2 linked regions of the Rhodovastum atsumiense genome follow. The protein of the gene in region 1 interacts with the protein of each later gene in a pairwise test. Links are inferred from orthologs where the notes say so. Each region holds a gene or a part of one and is shown on either strand. Other genes may lie near its edges. The genes, in order: secD and pheT.

What was found.
Region 2: the proteins of secD (region 1) and pheT interact in binary tests that used the Escherichia coli proteins (3 or more experiments, as listed by UniProt). The link is inferred for Rhodovastum atsumiense from one-to-one orthologs.

Annotation. Positions count from the first base shown.
Region 1 is NZ_OW485601.1:5,662,940-5,666,138, reverse strand. What follows is about bases 91-2,975. They hold secD (protein translocase subunit SecD), read left to right. Parts: upstream 91-685; coding sequence 686-2,266; downstream 2,267-2,975. Other genes in these bases: secF (protein translocase subunit SecF), read left to right, coding at 2,281-2,975; NBY65_RS25540 (arylamine N-acetyltransferase family protein), read left to right, coding at 91-603. Also shown: more of NBY65_RS25540, read left to right, coding at 1-90; more of secF, read left to right, coding at 2,976-3,199. UniProt on the Escherichia coli protein: Part of the Sec protein translocase complex. Interacts with the SecYEG preprotein conducting channel. SecDF uses the proton motive force (PMF) to complete protein translocation after the ATP-dependent function of SecA.
Region 2 is NZ_OW485601.1:1,439,341-1,442,753, reverse strand. What follows is about bases 1-3,099. They hold pheT (phenylalanine--tRNA ligase subunit beta), read left to right. Parts: upstream 1-365; coding sequence 366-2,834; downstream 2,835-3,099. Other genes in these bases: lepA (translation elongation factor 4), read left to right, coding at 2,866-3,099; pheS (phenylalanine--tRNA ligase subunit alpha), read left to right, coding at 1-361. Outside these bases: more of lepA, read left to right, coding at 3,100-3,413.

The sequences.
Region 1 (3,199 bases):
GGCCAGGTGCTGGCGATCCTGGGCTTCCGGGTCACCGGACTCGCCGCCCGGGTACTGTGGAACCGGCCGGAGGGCACAGTCGGGCCGCGCAGCCACATGCTGCTGCGGGTCGAGTTGGCGGACGGCCCGTGGATCGCCGATGTCGGCTTCGGCGGCCTGACCATGACCGCGCCGCTGCGCCTCGCGCCGGGCCGCGAGCAGCCGACGCCGCACGGCCCCTTCCGGATCGTCCCGGCCGGCGATGACCTGCGGATGGAAGGCCTGGTGGCAGGGATATGGAAGCCGCTCTACCGCTTCGACCTCACGCCGCACCTGCGGGTGGATTACGAAGTCAGCAGCTATTTCCTGTCGACTCATCCGGCCTCGCACTTCGTCACCGGGCTGATGGTGGCGCGACCAACCGGAACGGGGCGGCTCACGCTCGCCAACACGCGGCTGTCGATCCATCACCCGGACGCGCCGAGCGAACATCACACCCTGGGTTCGGCGGAGGCGATCATGGCGGCGCTGGAGGAGCGCTTCGGCATCACCCTGCCCGACCGTCCGGCGCTGCAGACCCGGCTGGCGGCGCTGGTCGCGGAGGCCCCGCCCCGCACACCATGATCGCGCATGGTTTGCTCCCGCCCCGGTTTGCCGCTATCTGCCCGCGAGCCAGGAACCACGAATGGGAGCAGGTCGCGCCGCCATGATGTATTTCAGCCGCCTCAAGACCGCGTTGGTGCTCGGGGTGTGCCTGCTCGGGGCGCTGCTCTGCCTGCCCAACCTGCTGCCCCGGCCGGCCGACTGGGTGCCCTGGCGCACCATCCACCTCGGGCTCGACCTGCGCGGCGGCAGCTACCTGCTGCTGGAAGTCGACATGAACGCGGTGATCCGCGAGCGGCTGGACAGCCTGGCCGATTCGGCACGGCAGTCGCTGCGGCGGGCCGGCATCGTCCGCTTCCTGGTCTCGGCGCAGCCGCAGGAGAACCGGATCGTCGCCCGCATCGACGAGGCCGGCAAGCAGGACGCCGCCCAGGCGGCGCTGCGCGAGCTGATCACCACCGCCTCGCAGAGCCTGGGCAGCCGCCCGGACCTGGAGCTCACCACCCAGGCCGATGGCAGCCTCGCGCTGACGCTCTCGCCGGTGGCCCTGCGCGAGCGCGCCACCGCCGCGGTGCAGCAATCGATCGAGATCGTGCGCCGCCGCATCGACCAGACCGGCGTGGTCGATCCGCTGATCAGCCGCCAGGGCGAGAACCGCATCATCGTGCAATTGCCCGGCGTCGAGGATCCCAACCGGATCAAGGAATTGCTGGGCAAGACCGCCCGCATGACCTTCCGCCTGACCGACGAGAACGCCAATCTCGGGGCCGCGGTGCCGCCGCCCGGCGTCGATTTCCTGCCGCTCGAGAACGGCCGTGGCCAGAAGATCGCGGTGCGCCGCCGCATCGAGGTGGACGGCGCCAACCTGACCGATGCCCGCGCCGGCCAGAACTCGCAGACCGGCGAATGGGTGGTGAACTTCACCTTCGACTCGGTCGGCACCCGCCGCTTCGCCGACATCTCCCGCGCCAATGTCGGCCACCCCTTCGCCATCGTGCTCGACGACAAGGTGATCAGCGCCCCGGTCATCCGCGAGCCGATCACCGGCGGGCGTGGCCAGATCAGCGGCCGGTTCGACGTGCGCTCGGCCACCGACCTCTCGGTGCTGCTGCGCGCGGGCGCGCTGCCGGCGCCGCTGACGGTGGTGGAGGAACGCAGCGTCGGGCCCGAGCTCGGCGCCGATGCGATCCGCGCCGGCGCGATCGCGCTCGCCGTCGGCTTCGTGCTGGTGATCGCCTACATGGGGATCTTCTACGGCCTGTTCGGCTGGTTCGCGAACCTCGCCATGTTGGCGAACCTGGTGCTGCTGATGGCCATCCTCAGCCTGTTCGAGGCGACGCTGACCCTGCCCGGCATGGCCGGCATCCTGCTGACCCTCGGCATGGCGGTGGACGCCAACATCCTGATCAACGAGCGCATCCGCGAGGAAGTGCATAACGGCCGCACGCCGCTGAACGCCATGGAAACCGGCTTCCGGCGCGCCTTCGCCACCATCGTCGACAGCAACGCCACCACCTTCCTCTCGCACCTGATGCTGTTCTTCTTCGGCGCGGGGCCGGTGCGCGGCTTCGCGGTCACGATCACCGTGGGCATCGTGACCACGATGTTCACCGCCACCATGCTGGCCCGCCTGTTCATGGTGCGTTGGTACGCGGCCAACCGGCCGCAGGCGCTGCCGGTCTGAAGGAGCAAGCCCCGATGTTCTTCCGCCCCCTGCTCCGCATCGTTCCCGACAACACCCGCATCCATTTCATGCGCGGGCGCTATATCGGGGTGATCACCTCGGCGGTGCTCTCCATCGCCTCGGTGATCCTGTTCTTCCACCCCGGCCTGCATCTCGGCATCGATTTCGCCGGCGGCATCGTCATGGAAGCGCGCACCCCGGGTCCTGCGGATTTCGGCAAGCTGCGCGAGGCCATGGCTGCCCAGGACGTGCGCCAGGCCGGCGTGCAGCGCTTCGGCGACGCCGATTCCGTGGCGATCCGCCTCGACGCCCAGCCCACCGAGGCCGCCACCCAGCAAATGGTCAGCCGCGTCCGCGCCGCCCTGGAAGCGGCCCAGCCCGGCACCCGCGTGGTTCGCACCGACGCGGTCGGCGCCTCGGTCTCGGCCGAACTGTTCCAGGCCGGCATGCTGGCGCTGTTCATCAGCCTGCTGATGATCCTGGTCTATATCTGGTTCCGCTTCGAATGGGAGTTCGCCGTCGGCGCCGTGGTCACGCTGATTCTCGACCTGACCAAGGCGATCGGCTTCCTGGCGCTGACCCGCTTCGAATTCGACCTGGTGATGGTCGGCGCGCTGCTCACCATCCTCGGCTACTCCACCAACGACAAGGTGGTGGTCTACGACCGCATGCGTGAAAACCTGCGGAAGTACAAGGCCATGCCGCTGCGTGACCTGATCGACCTGTCGATCAACGAGACGCTGAACCGCACCATCGGCACCTCCATGACGGTCTTCCTGGCAACACTGCCGCTGGCCTTGTTCGGCGGGGCCTCGCTGGCCGGCTTCGCCTGGGTGATGCTGTTCGGCATCGTGGTCGGCACGTCCTCGTCGATCTTCATCGCCGCGCCGATCCTGCTGTTCCTGGGCGAACACCGGCTGCGCCGGGACGCCC
Region 2 (3,413 bases), 4.2 Mb from region 1 along the record:
CCTGCGCAGCTTCTTCGGCATTTCCGATCTGCCGGTCCGCTTCCGCTCCTCCTATTTCCCGTTCACCGAGCCCTCGATGGAGGTGGACATCGGCTGGAACCGCAAGACCGGCGAACTCGGCGGCGGCGGCGACTGGCTGGAAATCCTGGGCAGCGGCATGGTGCATCCGAAGGTGCTGGCCAATTGCGGCATCGACCCGCGCGAGTGGCAGGGCTTTGCCTTCGGCATGGGGATCGAGCGCGTGACCATGCTCAAGCACGGCATCCCCGACCTGCGCACCTTCTACGAGAGCGACATCCGCTGGCTGCGCCATTACGGCTTCAATCCGTTGGTCCCCGCCATGCTGCACGAGGGCGTGTGACACCATGAAGTTCACCCTGTCCTGGCTGAAGACGCATCTCGACACCGATGCGCCGCTGCAGACCATCACCGACACGCTGACCCGCATCGGCCTGGAGCTGGAAGGCGTGGAGGATCGCGGCGCCGCGCTCGCGCCGTTCCGCATCGCCCATGTGGTGGAGGCGCTGCCGCACCCGAATGCCGACCGGCTGCGCGCCTGCAAGGTGGATGCGGGCGATGGCAAGCTGATCTCTGTGGTGTGCGGCGCGCCGAATGCGCGCACCGGCATGAAGGCGGTGTTCGCTGCCGCCGGCAGCTATATCCCGGGCACCGGCATCACCCTGAAGGTGGGCGAGATCCGCGGCGTGCAGAGCGCCGGCATGCTGCTCTCGGCCCGGGAGATGGGGCTGGGCGACGACCATTCCGGCATCGTGGACCTGCCCGAGGACGCGCCGGTGGGCGTGCCCTATGCAACATGGGCCGGGCTGGATGATCCGGTGATCGACATCGCCGTCACCCCCAACCGCGGCGACGCGCTGGCGGTACGTGGCGTGGCACGCGATCTGGCGGCGGCGGGCCTGGGCACGCTGAAGCCCTTCGCGCCGGCCCCTGTGCCTGCCGTGTTCCCGAGCCCGCTGCGCTGGGCCATCGAGATGCCGCAGGCCTGTCCGTGGGTGCTCGGCCGCACCATCCGCGGCCTGCGCAACGGGCCGAGCCCGCAATGGCTGCAGGATCGCCTGGTCTCGATCGGGCTGCGGCCGATCAACGCCCTGGTCGATGTCACCAACTTCTTCACCATCGATCTCGGCCGTCCGCTGCACGTCTTCGACGCCGACAAGGTCAGCGGCGGCGTGCTGACCTTCCGTCCCGGAGCGGGGGAGACCTTCCGGGCGCTGAACGGCAAGGACTACACCGTCGGTCCCGAGGACTGCGCCATCGCCGATGCGGCGGGCGTGCAATCCCTGGCTGGCGTGATCGGCGGCGAGGCGACCGGTTGCGACGAAGGCACCACGACCGTCTTCGTGGAGGCCGCCTATTTCGACCCGGTGCGCATCGCCCTGACCGGACGTCGCCATGGCATCAGCTCGGATGCGCGGGCCCGCTTCGAGCGCGGCATCGATCCCGCGCTGATGCCCGACGCCATCGAGGCGGCGACCCGCCTGATCCAGGAACTCTGCGGCGGCGAGGCGAGCGAGGTCGTGGCCGCGGGTGCAATGCCGGAGTGGCAGCGCACCGCCACGCTGCGCTTCCGCCGGCTGGAGGAATTCGGCGGCCTCGCCGTGCCGCCCGACGAGGCGGTGACGGCGCTGGAGCATCTGGGCTTCGCGGTGACTGCGCGCGATGCGGCGCAGGTGACGGTGCAGGTGCCGTCCTGGCGCAACGACGTCGCCGCCCGCACCTCGCTCGATCCCTGGCCCGAGTTGCCGCCCGAGCGTGCGGCCGCCGCGGCGGCGGGGCGCGATGCGGTGGAAGCCGAGTGCGACCTGATTGAGGAAGTGCTGCGGCTGCGTGGCCTGGATGCCGTGCCGCCGGTCAGCTTGCCGGGCGCCGCGCCGGTGCCGGGCCAGACCCTGACCCCGCGCCAGGGCCGTTCGGCGCTGGCGCGGCGGACGCTGGGGGCGCGCGGGCTCGCGGAATGCGTGACCTTCAGCTTCATGGCGCGCGAGCAGGCGGCGCTGTTCGGGCCGGCGCCCGAGCCGTTGCGCCTGGTCAACCCGATCGCGAGCGATCTCGATCAGATGCGCCCGACGCCGGTGGCGACGCTGGTGCTGGCGGCGCAGCGCAATGCCGCGCGTGGCTGGCCGGACCTTGGCCTGTTCGAGGTCGGCCCCGGCTATGAAAGCCCGGCCCCTGAGGGCCAGCGCTGGATCGCCGGCGGGGTGCGCACCGGGGCCACGCCACGCAACTGGATCGCGCCTGCGCGCACGGTGGACGCGATGGACGCCAAGGGCGACGTCTGGGCGGTGCTGCAGGCCCTGGGGGTGCCGATGGAGGCCTTGACGGTCACCGCCGACGCCCCTGGCTTCTACCATCCCGGCCGTTCCGGCGTGGTGCGGCAGGGGCCGAAGACGGTGCTGGCGACCTTCGGCGAACTGCATCCGCGCATGCTGGCGGCCCTGGATCTGGCCGGCCCGGCGGTTGCGTTCGAAGTGTTCCTGGATGCGGTCCAGGATCCGAAGCGCCGCAAGAAGGCCGCCCCGGATATCCCGCCCTTCCACCCGGTTCGCCGCGACTTCGCCTTCCTGGTGGGCACGGATGTGTCGGCCGAGGCGGTGCTGCGCGCCGCCCGCGGGGCCGAGCGGACCTTGATCACGGGCGTCTCCCTGTTCGACGTTTACGAAGGCGAGAAGCTGGAGCAGGGCCGCAAATCCCTGGCGATCGAGGTGGTGTTCCAGCCGCGCGAGCGCACCCTGACCGACGCCGAGATCGAGGCCGCCTGCCAGAAAGTGGTCGCCGCGGTCACCAAGGCGACCGGCGCCGTTCTGCGCGGCTGACAGGAGCGGCGGAAATGCCTATGTCCCTGCCATGACCGACACTCCGCTCGAGCGTATCCGCAACTTTTCGATCATCGCCCATATCGACCATGGGAAGTCCACGCTCGCCGATCGCCTGATCCAGGCGACCGGCGCGCTGTCGGCGCGCGAGATGACCGAGCAGGTGCTCGACAACATGGACATCGAGCGCGAGCGCGGCATCACCATCAAGGCGCAGACCGTCCGCCTGAGCTACCGGGCGAAGGACGGGGAGCTCTATGAGCTCAACCTGATGGACACGCCCGGCCACGTGGACTTCGCCTATGAGGTGAGCCGCAGCCTCGCCGCCTGCGAGGGGTCGCTGCTGGTGGTGGACGCCTCCCAGGGCGTGGAGGCGCAGACGCTCGCCAATGTCTACCAGGCGATCGACGCCAACCACGAGATCGTGCCGATCCTCAACAAGATCGACCTGCCCGCCGCCGAGCCCGACCGGGTGAAGCAGCAGATCGAGGACGTGATCGGGCTCGATGCCTCCGACGCGGTGATGATCAGCGCCAAGACCGGGCTGAACATCGAGGGCGTGTTGGAGGCCCTGGTGAC